DNA from 2 places in the Nocardia sp. NBC_01377 genome. Region 1 is predicted to be linked to the other one. Evidence: riboswitches for the same ligand, from Rfam matches in the RefSeq annotation. Region 1 holds a riboswitch; the other holds the start of a gene.
The links. A riboswitch is a leader RNA that binds a small molecule or an ion and turns the genes downstream of it on or off. The one in region 1 is predicted to bind S-adenosylmethionine.

Region 1 (7,463 bases):
CCTGGCTGAACAGCACACCGAAGGACAGCCGCTCGCCGTTCTTCACCCGGATCCCGTCACCGCCCGGCGTCCAGCCCGCCTGATCGAGGAGGGTCTTCGCCTTGGCCGGGTCGTAGCTCAGCTGGGCCGAGAGATCCTTGTAGCCGGGGGTATTGGCGGCCAGCACGCTCGTGGCGGGCTTGAACTGCGGCCCGAGCACGGTATCGATCAGCTGCTGCCTGTCGATCGCGGGCAGCAGCGCCTGGCGCACGGCGGGATCGCGCAGCGGACCCCGGGTCACATTGGGCTGCAAACCGAACGTGACGCCCGGATTGGGGGTGCTCAGCAGTCGGCCGCCCGCGGCCTCGAGCTGCGGGACGTCCTGGACGAGCGCGTCGCTGATCGCGTCGAGCTGACCGGAGGTGAGACTGCCCGTGCGCACCCCGGATTCGGGGACGACGGTGAATTCGATGCGGTCCAGATACGCCTCACCGCGATGGGCGAAGACATCCGAACCCCAGTTGTATCCGGCGCGTTTGGCCAGCGTCGCCGAGGCGTCCTGACGCCAGCCCGCGTAGGTGAACGGCCCGCTGCCGATATTGTCGCCCACGCATCTCTGCTCGGCGGTTTTCGCGGTGGTGCTGTCGGCGAGCAGACCGAGCTGCGTGGTCGAGCTGGCTTGCAGGAATTGCGCGTTCGGTTTGCTGAACTCGACCCTGGCGGTCAATCGGTCCACCGCGGTCGTGCCGACGTAGTTGGTCAGATAGCTGGTGCCCAGCGGTGCCTTCGCCCCGCCGAGCTTCACGATCGCGTCGAAATTGCGTTTGACGGATTCGGCCGTGACCGGGGTGCCGTCACTGAAGGTGACACCGTCGGCCAGGTGATAGGTGAAAACCTTCGCGTCCGGGCTCACCTCCCAGGTGCGGGCGAGCCACGGCTTGATCGCACCGGTCGCCGGATCCTGATCGGTCAGCGAGTCGACGATCTGCCGGGCGACGTAGATGGTCTGGTTGGTGCCGGACTGCGCCGGATCCGAGCAGGTCGGCGCCTGGGAGAGTCCGTAGCGCAACGTGCCGCCCGGCTGCGGAGGCCCGGCTGCGCCACCGGAACTGCCCGAATCGCTGCCGCAGGCCGCCAGACTCGCCGCCGCGGTGACGGCGGCGGCGATGGCCGCGATTCGGAGGCGGGATCGGATCACTGTGCTACTCCCAGGTTTTCGAGATGGTCGACATGCGGATTCACGCCACGGCTCCGATGGAATCGGATACGCGCACGTATTTTTCGAACGGATGTTTGCCGATCTGCTCGGCGGGCAGGTCGGGGTCGTAGAGCGCGGTGTACCCGGCCGCCAGGTACAGGGCGACGGCCTCGGGCTGGCGCGGTCCGGTCGTCAGGTAGATACGCCGATAGCCGCGACGGGCGATCTCGGCCTCCAACTGCTCCAGGACATACCGGCCGAGGCCCTGCCTGCGATGTTCGCGCGAGGTCCAGATGCGCTTGAGTTCGGCGGTGTCCTCGTCGTGACGTTGGAAGGCGCCACCCGCCACCGGTTCCGAATCCCGGGTGACGACGAGCAGATCCCCGTGCGGTGGCGCGAACTCGTCCGCCGGATACTCCACCAGCGAGGCGTGCACCTGGCCGGGGGATCTGCCGTAGCGGGTGCTGTACTCGACCGCCAACTCCGCCAGCAGCGGGGCGGCGAGCGGATCGGATTGGGCGACGCGGTGCACCCGCAATCCGTTGTCGGGGAAACGTGGGGCCACCGCGCTCACCCCTTCTTCGGCAGGCCGGGCGGATTGATCCGCGAATCGGTGAGCGCTTCGGTGTTCAGCCCCCAGCGGTCGATGACCTTCTGGTAGGAGCCGTTCGCGATGAGATGTTCGAGGGCCTGGTGGATGGGGGTGATCAGGCCGTTGCCCTTCTTGGTCAGCACGCCGATCTCGCCTTGCAACGCCTCGCCCGCACCGGAGAAGGTGGCCACGATCTTCGTCTGCTTCGCCGTGGCGGCGTGGTAGATCGCGGACGGGTTCGGGCCGATGTAGCCGTCGAGCCGACCGGAGGCCAGGGCCAGGTAGTAGTCGGTGGCCTGCTGGAAGTAGGCGATATCGATGGGCGCCAGGCCGTCGGCGCGGTTCTGCTCGCTCCACTTGACCAGCAGCTGCTCCTGATTGGTGCCGCTGCCGACCCCGATCCGCTTGCCCGCCAGGCTCTTACGGTCCTTGTAGTCGATCGTGCCGTTCAACGGCACCTCGAGGGCGACATTGTCGGTGCGGTAGGTGGCGAAGTCGTACTTCTCCTTGCGCTCCTCGGTCACCGTGACGTTGGAGATGAACGCGTCGACCGCGCCGGAGTCGACCCGCACGAAGTTCTGCGACCAATCCGCCACCTGCACCTCGAGTTCCAATCCGAGGACATCGGCGACCAGCGAGGCGAAATCGACCTCGGAGCCGACGGTGGTCTTGTCGTCGCTGGCGTAGAAGCGCAGCGGCGGCGCGGCTCCCGACGAGCCGGTGACGATCAGGGTGCCGCGGTCGCGGATCGCCTGCGGTACCTGGGCGGCGAGGGCGTCCACCTTGTCGGTGCGTACCCGGCCTGATTGCGCGGGACTGAGGTCGAAGGTGACCGATCCGGTTCCCTGGACGGTCTGGTCCGCGTCGGGGTCGGTGCCGCAGCCGGTGGCGAGCAGCGCCACGGCGGCCGCCACGGAGACCAGGGCGGTGAACTTCATCGAATACCTGTTCGTCGTCGGGGATTTCATGGCTCAGCGGACCCTGGACAGGAAAGCCCTGGTGCGGGGATGTTCGGGATTGTCGAGTACCGAGGCGGGCGGTCCCTGCTCGACGATCACGCCCGCGTCGAGGAACAACACGGTGTCGGCGACCTCGCGGGCGAAGCCGATCTCGTGGGTGACGATCACCAGCGCGGTGCCGCCGTCGGCGAGATCGCGGATCACGTCGAGCACCTCGCCGACCAGTTCCGGATCGAGGGCCGAGGTCGGTTCGTCGAAGAGGATGACCCGGGGCCGCAGCGCCAGCGCCCGCGCGATGGCCACCCGCTGCTGCTGGCCGCCCGAGAGTCGGCGCGGATACGCGTCGGCGAACTCGCCGATACCGACCCGGTCGAGCAGTTCCCGCGCCTCGCGTTCCACCTCGGCGCGCGGGCGGCGCTGCGCGGACAGCGGCGCCAGCGTCACGTTCTCCAGTGCCGTCAGATGCGGGAAGAGGTTGAACTGCTGGAATACGAAACCGATGCGGGAACGCTGTCGACGCACCTCGCGATCCGGCAGCGGATACAGCACATTGCGGCGCAGGCGGTATCCGATCAGTTCACCGTCGATGTGCACGGTGCCCGAGTCCAGCGGTTCGAGGTGATTGACCACGCGCAGCAACGTCGACTTGCCTGAACCCGACGGCCCGATCACCGCGACGACCTCGCCCGCGCGCACCGTCAGATCGATGCCGCGCAGCACTTCGCTGGTTCCGTAGGCCTTGCGCACGCCGCGCACCTCCACGGCGACCGCGGTCTCGACCCGTCCGGCCGCGCTCATCGGGTCGCTCCGCGCGGGGAGGCGACATCGATGGCGGCGATCTCGCGGAATTTCGCGCGCAACCGCTGTATCGGGGTCGGCGGTGTGGTCCGCTGCGCGCCCTTGGCGTAGTGGCGTTCGATGTAGAACTGGACGATCGAGAGCGCCGTGGTCAGCACGATGTACCAGACGGTGGCCACCATCAGCAGCGGCACGACCCGGCCGTTGCGGCCGTAGATCACCTGCACCTGGTAGAAGAGTTCCGCGATCGCCATCACCGACACGATCGAGGTGCCCTTGAACAGGCTGATCACCTCGTTGCTCGCGTTCGGCAGGATCGAGCGCATGGCCTGCGGCACCACCACCGTGCGAAACTGCCGCCAACGCGGGATGCCCAGCGCCGCCGAGGCTTCCAACTGAGCCGGGTCCACCGAGATGAATCCGGCCCGGATGATCTCGGCCGAGTACGCCGCCTGATGCAGCGCCAATCCGATCACCGCCGCGGTGAACCCGCTGATGACACCGTTGACGTCGAAACTGAAGAAGGCGGGCCCGAACGGAATTCCGATCGACATCGTGCGGTACAGGTAGGCGATGTTGAACCAGAACAGCAGTTGCACGATCAGCGGGATGGAGCGGAACGCCCAGATGTAGACCCACGAGATCACCCGCAGCACCGGATTGTTCGACAGTCGGGCCACGGCCAGCGCGGTACCGAGCAGGAATCCGAGCGCGGTGCCCCACAATGTCAACTCGAGGGTCAGCTTCAGCGCCGACAGCACCGATTTCGCGGTGACGTACTGCGCGAACGTCCCCCAGTCCCAGCCCGGATTGGTGGCCAACCCGTGCGCGAACTGCGCTACGACGACGAGTGCCGCCGCGCCGGCGACCCAGCGCCACGGGTGTCGCGCCTTCGCGACGCGGGGCGCGTCCGAGGACGCGGGCGCGGCAACGAGGTGTTCGGTCGACGTATCGGGGGTGGCTGCACCGGATTCGCCCGGTGGGGCGGTGGCGTCGGAGGCGGGCGGCGCACTCATGGCGAGTCCTTACGAGCATCGGACGCGACCGCCCCGGTCGGGCAGCGGTCGCCGCACCCGGCCAGTGTCGGGCGCACGATCTGGCGGCGGTCAGCCGCGACAGCCGGTGGAGGTGACACGGCACTGGTCGACATGGCGACGGCCCCAACGGTGGCCACTGCGGTGGATAGTCACTTCGGTCCTCCATCGTTCCCGGCGGAAGCACCCGCACCCGACGTCGCCGGGGGGTTGCTGCGACGTCGGTGAGCCAGGTCTCTCGGTCGCTCTGGATGGTGAGATCCCCGTGGCACGGATGCCGCGGGAACACGTGTCGAGCCGAAACATCATGCGAAGACGGGCAAGTGCTTCGCAAGGGTACAAATCATGGTGAGCACAGTCCTTCCGGCGACCGTCCTCGCCGACGACAATTACCCCCGTCGATCGGACAGCCCTGCGCCGAGCCGCCCCGCGTCCGTCGCGTCCTCGCGACGCGCCGAAAGATTGCCCGACCCGATAAACGCTGTTGAACAGGTTTGCGGGAGTACCCTCCTTCTCGATCGTGCCGACGATGAGGAGGTCTGTTGTGACCGTAATGCGCCGTCTCACCACGTTTGCCGCTGTCGCGACCGGTGCTGTCGCACTGGCGTGGGGTCTACCGGGCAACGCGGTGGGCGCCCCGACCGCCGACACCGTCACGCCCGCGCCGATTGCCGGACCCGGTGATCTACTCGGCGCCTACCAGGCCAATATCGACGCGCTGAAGAAGTTCGGCATGGAGCCGTTCCTCTACCCCACGGCCGCGGCGTTCTGCAACAACGCGTCGACCTTCGGACTCGTCCCCGCGGTAGCGGGCGCGGTGCCGGGACCGTGGCCCAAGACCACGGTCGCCATCCCCGGCCTCGACATGACCGCCGTCGAAGCGGGCCAGACCATGTTCACCTTCGTGCCCCTGGGCGTCGTGTCCGACACACCGTCCGACACCGGGATGCGCGTGGTGTGGCTCAATGTCAGCAACGGCCGCACCGGGTCGGCGGCGATGGGACCGATCGGGAACATCCTGGTCGCCATGATCCCGCCGGAAGTACCCGCCGAGGTCCGTCCGCTGGCCGAGAAGGCCGTCCAGGACTTCTTCCTCTCCGCTCTCCCGGTCGGCGGTGTCCGTGCGGTTCCCGTCGACACCGGTAAGGGCACCGTCCTGGCCGCGGTCTTCGGCACGGTCCAGAACGGTAAGCAGTCCTGTTTCTTCCTGCCGACCGTCGGCATGACCACCGTCGCCTGACGATTCGCCGGGTCCTCCATCGGTGGTCGCTAGGGTCACCTCGGGGCTGGTACCCGAGGGCACATCCTTCTCGAGGCCCGTCGGCGTACACGTCCACATACTCCCGGCCGCCGCGCGGAGGGGTCGGTCCGTACGGCGGCGCCGCGTCGACGAGGTCGCGCCGAACCGGCCGAACGGTCACCGGCGGGGCAGGGAGCGGCCCTTCCAGGTGAGCGTGTCCCGGCGGTGCGCGCGATGCGATCTGATCGACAGGGTCGTGTAGGCGAGAACCGAGACGGGATGCGCCAGTGCCGCAACGACATCGGCGCGGCTCGGCGTCGCGCCGGATTCGATCGATCGGGCCAGGAGTCGACCGGTGACGGCGGCGACGTAACCGACGATTCCGGCGCGGCGGGCGCGTCCACGCCCCGCCACAGCCGCGATCGGCGCGACCACGTATCCGAGCAGGGCGACCGCGCCGACCGCCGCGCTCGCCGGACGCGAGCCGCCGTAGGCCGACCACAGCCACCGGGTGTACCCGGCGTCGAGTTCGACCGCGCCCCGGTACATCCTGGTCCGGGCCAGCCTACCCGCGACGACGAGCACGGTCTGCCTGCCGCTGCGCCGCACCGCGCGGGCGATATCGAGATCCTCGGTCGCCGCCCCCGCCACCGTCGCGTGCCCGCCGACCGCGCGATAGGCGGCGGCGTCGAAGACCAGGAACTGCCCGCAGGCGACCGCCGTCGACGGCCACAGGCTCCGATTCGCCACCGCGACGGGCAAGGTCGACGCCCACGACCAGCACAGCAACGGCTGCGCCACCGCCTCGGCGACCGACCCGGCGTCCTGGCGCGGCCAGACCGAGACCAATGCCGCGGGTCCCCTGCGCAATTCGGCCACCGCCGCCGCGATCGCGCCGGGCGCCAACCGCACATCGGCGTCGAGGAAGACGAGCACGGCCGTATCCGCCGCCTCGGCCAGTCGGGCGCAGGCCGCGGCCTTGCCGGTCCACCCCGGCTCGGGTTCGTCCCGCGAGCGGATCACCAGGAAACGCGGGTCGCCGTCGATGGCCTTCTCCGCCGCCTCGGCGGTGCCGTCGGTGGACGCGTCGTCGAGTACGAGCACCTGTAGGCGCGGCGCACCCGACTGCGCGCGCAGATCTGCGATGAGTTCCGGCAACCGGTGCGCCTCGTCGCGCGCGGGCACGCAGACGGTGATCGGCTCGATCACCGCCGCGGATTCGGGCAGCCGCCGCACCGTCAGCCGATTGAACAGCGCTGTCGCGCAGCCGAGTACCGCGACGGCCGCGCCCGCCCGGGCGAGCACGGTGGTCGCGCCGTCTGTCATTGCCCGTACCTCGGTATCGCGCACGGATCGGACGCTTCGCCGGTCTATCAGCGGCCGTCGATGACCAGCCGCACCCAGCGGCTCAAGGAGAAGCTGCCTTCGGGATGCGGCGCGTTGGGGTTGCGATCCATGAAGGCCATCGCGGCGACGATGGCGGCGACGGCGAGGGTGATACCGCCGACGATGCCCGCCCAGCCCGCGAAGGACCTGGTGTTGGGGTCGGCGTAACTCACCTCGGCGCGCAGCGTGGAGACATCGCCGGGCGGAAGTTTCCACGACACGGTGGAATCGCCTTCGCGGTTACCGTTGGTCTTGGCGACCCTGGCCGGGAAGGCGA
Region 2 (7,463 bases), 960 kb from region 1:
AGAAGCCCGCGCCCACGTAGAACGCGACGTCGTAGCTGTGGATCGAAGCGCGCGCGGCGAGATCGGACACGGTGGGATTGTCGATCACGTAATCCTTGGCGACCTGCACGGAGATCGTGGTGAGCAGCGCGGTACCCACCGCGCCGCCGACCTGCTGCGCCGCGTTCAGCAGCGCACTGGCGACACCGGAGTCCTGCTCGTCCACCTGATGCAGGGCCACGGCTTGCATGCCGACGAACAGCGGGCCCATGCCGAGCGCGATCAGCGACTGCGCGGGCAGCACGCTGAACGCGTAGCCGTCGCCGAAGCCGAGCTGGGCCAGCCAGAGCAGACCGATCGTGCCGAGCACGGCGCCCGCCAACATCAGCGGACGCGGGCCGAGCTTGGGCAGCAGGGTGCTGGTGATACCCGCGGAGATGGCGATGCCGATCGGGAAGGGCAGGAAGGCCACACCCGCCTTCAGCGGCGTGTATCCCAGCGTGTTCTGGAAGTAGAAGCTGAGGAACAGGAACATCGCGAACATCGCGATCGGAACCAGCAGCGCCACGATCAGCGCGCCACCCCGGTTGATCTCACCCGGAATACGCAACGGCAGCAGCGGATTCGCCGAGCGCCGCTCGACCCCGACGAAGACCGCGAGCAGGACGACGCCGACGGCGAGCAGACCCAGCGTGCTGCCCGCGGTCCAGCCGTCCTCGGCGGCGCGACTGAAGCCATAGACGATCGCGACCAGACCGAACGTCACCGAGACGGCGCCCGGCACGTCGTAACCGCCGGTGCGCGGCGCGGGGACGTCCTTGAGGACGAAGGTGAGCGCGCCGATCAGCGCGATGATCGCGATCGGGGCGTTCACCAGCAGGGTCCAGCGCCACGAGGCGTATTCGGTGAGCGCGCCACCGGCGAGCAAGCCGATGGCGGCGCCCGCGGCGGAGATGCCCGCGAAGATCGAGAAGGCCGTCGCGCGCTCCTTCGCCTCGGTGAACGTCACCGAGACCAGCGACAGCGCGGCGGGTGCGAGCAGTGCGGCGAAGGCGCCCTGCAGGCCGCGGCCCACGAACAGCTGGGCCCCGTTCTGCGCGAGTCCGGCCAGCGCCGACGCGGCGGCGAAGCCGATCAGGCCCGCGATGAAGATGTTGCGGCGGCCCAGGTAGTCCGCCATGCGGCCGCCGAGCAGCAGCAAACCGCCGAAGATCAGCGTGTAGGCGGTCATCACCCACTGGGTGTTGCCCTGACTGATCTCGAGATCACGTTGTGCGAATGGCAGTGCGATGGTCACGATAGTGGCGTCGAGAACCACCATGAGCTGTGCCAGCGCGATGACGGCGAGAGCGAGCCAACGTGCGGAACTCCCCCGTTTCCCCGGTGCGTCGGCCGCCGATGCGGTGTCGGTCATCTCGGTCTCCTCGTTCGAAGTACAGGACTTTCGGATCAAGTCGGCTAATCCTGTCACCATCAGACATTTGGCGTCAAGAGAAAAATGTCGCAATCAGACATTTGCCTATGGCTGCCAAACAGTAACAGTCGTGGGATAGAATGCGGAAATGCTCGACTCACCAGCGCCGATCGACGTGGCCGCCGATGCCCGCGCCACCGGCTCGGCTCGGGGACGCTGCGGCCCCAGCCTGCGCGAGCGCAAGAAGATCCAGACCCGCGCGCGCATCATCGAAGTCGCCCTGAACCTGTGCGACAGCCAGGGCTTCGAGGCGACCACCGTGGAGCAGATCGCGCACGCCGCCGACGTGTCACCACGCACCGTGAACAGGTATTTCGAGACCAAAGAGGACATCATCCTCGGCCCGGTCTCCGATTTCGGCGAAGGCGTCGCCATCGCCCTGCGTCAGCAGCCGCGGGCCGACAGCGATCTGCGCGCGCTGTGCAACGCCTACCTGGCGATCATCGACAGCGCCGCCAACGGCGGGGACGTCACCTCGTTCCGGCAGTTCCAGCAAATGCAGCGCATCGCGCGCAACAGCCCCGCGGTCAACGCCCGCGCTCTGGAATTCGGCGAGACCAAGACCACCGCGATCACCCGATGCCTGGCCGAACGCACCGGCGACGCCCCCGGCGCCCTGCGCGTGCGCCTGGTGGTGGCCACCTGGCAGATGCTGTGCCATATCGCGATGGCCGATTCCGAGGAGCTGGTCGTCAACAGCGACCCGCAGACCGCCGCCCGCGCCGCTCGCGCCGCGGTACTCACCGCGTACAACGAGCTCCAGCGCATCTGCTCGCAGTCGCGCCCGCTCGAATCCGCGTGATATTTCCAACGGAATTCGGGCGTTTCGCACCGTCCGGTTACCATGTTTCTCAGGTCATGAGTGCCAGCGTCAAGCCCCGGCTCGCTGGTCGGCAACCCTCCAGCTGCGGTGGGGTGCTCCGGGTGATGACCGGGCTCCCGAAGGCCGGGAGCAAGCGCGCTGTTCAGGAGGATCCCGAAATGTGTTGTTGTCCGTCGCCCGCGTTGCGATAACCCGTTCGTCCGGCGAACAACCCCTCATTTGGAGAACGATATGAGCGATCCAACGACGTCCCCGATCGATCCGGCCGCCTGGTCCTTCGAGACCAAACAGATCCACGCGGGCCAGTCCCCCGATCAGGCCACCGGTGCACGGGCACTGCCGATCTACCAGACCACCTCGTACGCCTTCCGCGACACCGATCACGCCGCGGCGCTGTTCGGGCTGGCCGAACCGGGCAACATCTACACGCGCATCATGAATCCCACCCAGGACGTGGTGGAACAGCGCATCGCCGCGCTGGAGGGCGGAGTGGCCGCGCTGCTCGTCGCCTCGGGGCAGGCGGCCGAGACCTACGCGATCCTCAACCTGGCCTCGGCCGGTGATCACATCGTCTCCAGCCCGCAACTCTACGGCGGCACCTACAACCTGTTCCACTACTCGCTGCCCAAACTCGGCATCGAGGTCTCCTTCGTCGACGATCAGGACGATCCCGAACAGTGGCGCGCCGCCATCCGGCCCAATACCAAAGCCTTCTTCGGCGAGACCATCGCCAACCCGAGTAGCGCCATCTTCGACATCCGCGGGGTCGCCGATGTGGCGCACGCGGCAGGCATCCCGCTGATCGTCGACAACACCGTCGCCACCCCGTACCTGATCCAGCCGCTGGTCCACGGCGCCGACATCGTCGTACACTCGGCGACGAAATACCTCGGCGGACACGGCACGGCCATCGGCGGCGTCATCGTGGACGGCGGCACCTTCGACTGGACGGTGGCCGACGCCGACGGCGCGTCGCGCTACCCCGGTTTCACCACGCCGGACCCGAGCTACCACGGCGCGGTCTTCGCCGATCTCGGCGCTCCCGCCTACGCGCTCAAGGCGCGCGTGCAGTTGCTGCGCGATCTCGGCGCCGCGATCTCGCCGTTCAACGCCTTCCTGATCGCCCAGGGTCTGGAGACACTGAGCCTGCGGATCGAGCGGCACGTCTCCAACGCGAAGGCCGTCGCCGAATTCCTCGCGAACCACGAGGACGTCGAAGCCGTCTTCTACGCGGGTCTGCCCACCTCGCCGTGGTACCAGCGCGCCGCCGCACTCGCCCCCAAGGGCGCGGGCGCGATCATCGCCTTCGACCTGCGCGGCGGTATCGACGCGGGCAAGAAATTCGTGGACGCGCTGACCCTGCACAGCCACGTCGCCAATATCGGCGACGTGCGGTCGCTGGTGATCCACCCGGCCTCGACCACACATTCACAGCTGACACCCGAGGAGCAGTCGGCCGCGGGCGTGACGCCCGGCCTGGTGCGCCTCGCCGTCGGCATCGAGGGCATCGAGGACATCCTCGCCGACCTACGCGCCGGTTTCGCGGCGGCGACGTGACCGTGAGCACCGAGCCGAGCACCGCCCGTCCAGTGACCGGTACGACATTGCTGCCACCGCCGGACGGGCGGCTCGGCGTGATCACCATCGGGGATGTCCGGCTGGAGAACGGCGCCGTCGTCCCCGATGTGGGTCTCGCGGTGCAGCGCTGGGGCGAACTGTCTCCCGCGCTGGACAATGTCGTCCTGGTCGAACACGCGCTGACCGGTGATTCGCACGTGGTCGGCGCGCCCGACGGGCTGCATTCGCAGCCCGGCTGGTGGGACGGCATGGTCGGCCCCGGTGCGCCGATCGACACCGACGAATGGTGTGTGATCGCGACGAACGTGCTCGGCGGCTGCAAGGGCAGCACCGGGCCCGCGTCGCTCGCGCCCGACGGGAAACCGTGGGGCGCGCGGTTTCCGGAGATCTCCATCCGCGATCAGGTGAACGCGGAGATCGCGCTCGCCGATCTGCTCGGCATCGACCGGCTCGCCGCGGTGGTCGGCGGGTCGATGGGCGGTATGCGGGTGCTGGAATGGATGATCACCGCCCCCGCGCGGGTGGCGGCGGCCCTGGTGCTCGCGGTCGGCGCACGCGCCACCGCCGACCAGATCGGCACCCAGGCCACCCAGATCGCCGCCATCACCTCCGATCCGGACTGGCAGGGCGGCGATTACCACGGCACCGGCCGCGCCCCGACGGCCGGAATGGGTATCGCGCGCCGGATCGCGCACCTGACCTACCGGACCGAAGGCGAATTGGATCACCGCTTCGAGAATCACGCCCAGGGCGACGAGGATCCGTGGCGCGGCGGCCGTTACGCGGTGCAGAGCTACCTGGAACATCAGGCCGAAAAACTCTGTAGCCGTTTCGATCCCGCCACCTACGTGTTGCTGACCGAGGCGATGAACCGGCACGACGTCGGCCGTGGACGCGGCGGTGTCGCCGCCGCACTGGCATCGACCCCGGTGCCGTGCGTGGTGGGCGGCGTCGACTCCGATCGGCTCTATCCGCTGCGGACCCAACAGGAATTGGCCGAACTGCTTCCCGGCTGCGACGGTCTGGAGATCGTGCATTCCCGCGACGGGCACGACGGATTCCTGACCGAAGCGGCGGCGGTGTCGAAACTGCTGATCGAGACCATGCGGCTGGCGCGCGAAAACCGCTGAGGCGCGGACTTTCCCGATCGTGCGGTCGGTCGTCGAGGGGTGCGCTGCCGACTAGCGAACTAATCGACCGGGCCGACCAGTAATCGGACCACCGCGTCGACGAAGCCTTCTATGCGTTCTCGCGGATACTCGTCGGGATCGTTGACGGCCGCACCGCCGTCCAGGCCGCCGATCACCTGATGCGAATCCACGCCCCGATGACCGGCATCGAACCGATCAGCGGCAAGCGCTACAGCGCGAACAGCCCGGAAACCCAGCTGTGGATCCACATCACCGGCTGGCATTCGGTACTCAAGGCATACGAGGTCTTCGGCCCCGGACCTCTCACACCCGAGGAGGAGACCCGCTACTGGGCCGAACGCGCCGAAGAGGGAATTCACCACCTCCTGTGGACACCGCGGAGCAACGGTGCGGGCATGTCGTATTACGTCGGCAGCCGGTTGCTTTCGCTCGCCTCGATCGCACTGCTACCGAAATGGATGCGCACGCTCGGCCACTTCGACCGTCCCGGCATCGTCGACATCGCCGTCGCCCCACCCGCCAAATCCCTGGTGTGGGCCTTCACCCGCTTCGACAAGGCGGGCCTGCTCCGAGCTGCCCCGTTCATCGCGCCGATGGCGGGGCGGATTCTCGCCCAGCACATCGAAGGCGCGCCGCCCGCACGGTTGGAAACCACCACGCCCACTGCCGCGCGGGAGCGGTACGGGATGCACGGGGTATCGAAAGCGGTCTGAAATACGGTGCATTGCCGATCTTTTCGCGATGATCGGGCGGTCCGTACGGCTTCGGCCTGATCAATCTGGACCGATCGGTCAGCCGACACCGACCGTGCTGATGGTCGCGGCGAGCGTCACGATGGCGGAGCCGAGCAATCCGAGCGCCGCCACATCGAAGGGCCTGCTGCGCACCGCGAGCAACCCGACCTGCGCGGTCGGCAGGCACAGCCGAAACGCCGCGGCCAGCAGGGTGGCGCCGCCGAAGAACAGCGCGCCACGTCGCCAGCGATCGGAGGCGACGAAGATGACGGCGAGCAGGATGACCAGGGTCACCACCACCATCGGCAGATGGCAGCGCAGGAATTGCGCCCCCGCGCTGGGCCGCCTTCCCATGGGCGATTCGACATCGGTCACACCCCGATTCTTGCAGACCCGCGCCGGACCGGCGCCGAACCCCGGCTCGCGAACGATCCCCCGCGGACACCCGTACCGACAAGACTCACACGGTTGCGCCGACGAACCACCCGTCCGCACCTCGCGACGTGCCCTCCGTTCCGGCGCACAACCGAACCGAGCGGCCACGTATCCCCCACTCGCCCTTGACCCGCACCGTTCCTCCGTACCAGACTGGGCCCGGCATACGAGGCCCGCGGATCCGGCGGAAACCTCGTTCACCGGGGACGAAATCGGGGGAAGACCATGCGAATCAATCGTGCCGTCATGACCTTCGTGACGCTGGTGACCGCGCTCGGCGGCACCGCGAGTTGTTCCGATAACACCGTCGCCCCGCCCGCCCGGCCGACCGTCGACTCCGTCGCCTCCTCCACCGCCGTCGCACCCCCACCCCCCGACTTCGGCCCACTCGGCTACGGCAAGATCCGCCTCGGCATGAGCCTCGCCGACGCCCAGGCCACCGGCGAGATCGCGAAAGTCGAGGATATGGGCGGCGACCCGCCCGGCTGCGGCCGCTACACCGCCACCGCGGGCTGGAGCGGCTTCTACAACCAGGGCGAGATCGTCGCGATCATGCACAACAAACTGCCCGCCCACACTCCCGAGGGCATCACCGTCGGCTCCACCCTGGACGAGATCCGCGCCGCGTACCCCACCCTGAAACTCGGCCACAACTGGAGCTCCGCCGACGTCCCCGGCCAGCCCGCCCACTACGGCTTCCTCGGCATCCGCTCGGAAAGCCCACCCGGGGCGAAGGTCACCCAGATGCTGCTCTACAACGACCGCGACACCTGCCACAACTAGTCGCGCCGCCGAATCCGCGATACGACAACGCGGATACCTGTGGTTCAGCGGAGACCGAGACCGTCACTTCGCAAGAAGCGGTGTGATCGTGTCGACGTCGGTGACCATCGCGTGCCCCTGGAAGGCGAAATCGTCGTAGGCCCGCGCCATGGCCTCCTTATCCTTACCGCCGCAGGCGTCGGCGACCACGACGGGCACGAAACCCAGGTCGGTGGAATGCGTGACGGTGGGCGCGATACCGATCTCCAAGGCGACCCCGCAGATGGCGTACGTACCGATGCCGAGGTCACGCAGGGTCGCGGCCAGCGGAGTCCCCTCGAACGCCGACATCGAGGTCTTGTCGAACACGATCTCATCGGCCCGGGGCCGGAGTTCGGGAACCAGCTCGAACGGCGGGGTGTCGCGCTGCAGAATGGGCTTCACCTCGTCGACGGACTCGATCTGCTGCCAGTTCATCGCCATGCGCAGGCCGAACACCCCGGTGAGCCGAGGCGGCAGGAAGAAGT

Region 2: another riboswitch for S-adenosylmethionine. It lies ahead of OG225_RS39685 (bifunctional o-acetylhomoserine/o-acetylserine sulfhydrylase); the one in region 1 lies ahead of OG225_RS03695 (amino acid ABC transporter permease).

Annotation. Positions count from the first base shown of each region.
Region 1 covers NZ_CP109566.1:783,867-791,329, forward strand. Annotated here, with positions in the region: gene OG225_RS03675 (ABC transporter substrate-binding protein) at 1-1,177, opposite strand, end outside; gene OG225_RS03680 (GNAT family N-acetyltransferase) at 1,218-1,751, opposite strand; gene OG225_RS03685 (ABC transporter substrate-binding protein) at 1,748-2,707, opposite strand; gene OG225_RS03690 (amino acid ABC transporter ATP-binding protein) at 2,741-3,526, opposite strand; gene OG225_RS03695 (amino acid ABC transporter permease) at 3,523-4,542, opposite strand; SAM riboswitch class I at 4,723-4,818, opposite strand; gene OG225_RS03700 (hypothetical protein) at 5,114-5,800, shown strand; gene OG225_RS03705 (glycosyltransferase) at 5,978-7,126, opposite strand; gene OG225_RS03710 (LppM family (lipo)protein) at 7,174-7,463, opposite strand, start outside.
Region 2 covers NZ_CP109566.1:8,690,798-8,698,260, reverse strand. Annotated here, with positions in the region: gene OG225_RS39695 (MFS transporter) at 1-1,393, opposite strand, end outside; gene OG225_RS39690 (TetR/AcrR family transcriptional regulator) at 1,542-2,255, shown strand; SAM riboswitch class IV at 2,308-2,418, shown strand; gene OG225_RS39685 (bifunctional o-acetylhomoserine/o-acetylserine sulfhydrylase) at 2,508-3,833, shown strand; gene OG225_RS39680 (homoserine O-acetyltransferase) at 3,830-4,984, shown strand; gene OG225_RS39675 (hypothetical protein) at 5,044-5,175, opposite strand; gene OG225_RS39670 (oxygenase MpaB family protein) at 5,164-5,718, shown strand; gene OG225_RS39665 (DUF3017 domain-containing protein) at 5,797-6,093, opposite strand; gene OG225_RS39660 (hypothetical protein) at 6,400-6,957, shown strand; gene OG225_RS39655 (cysteine hydrolase family protein) at 7,021-7,463, opposite strand, start outside.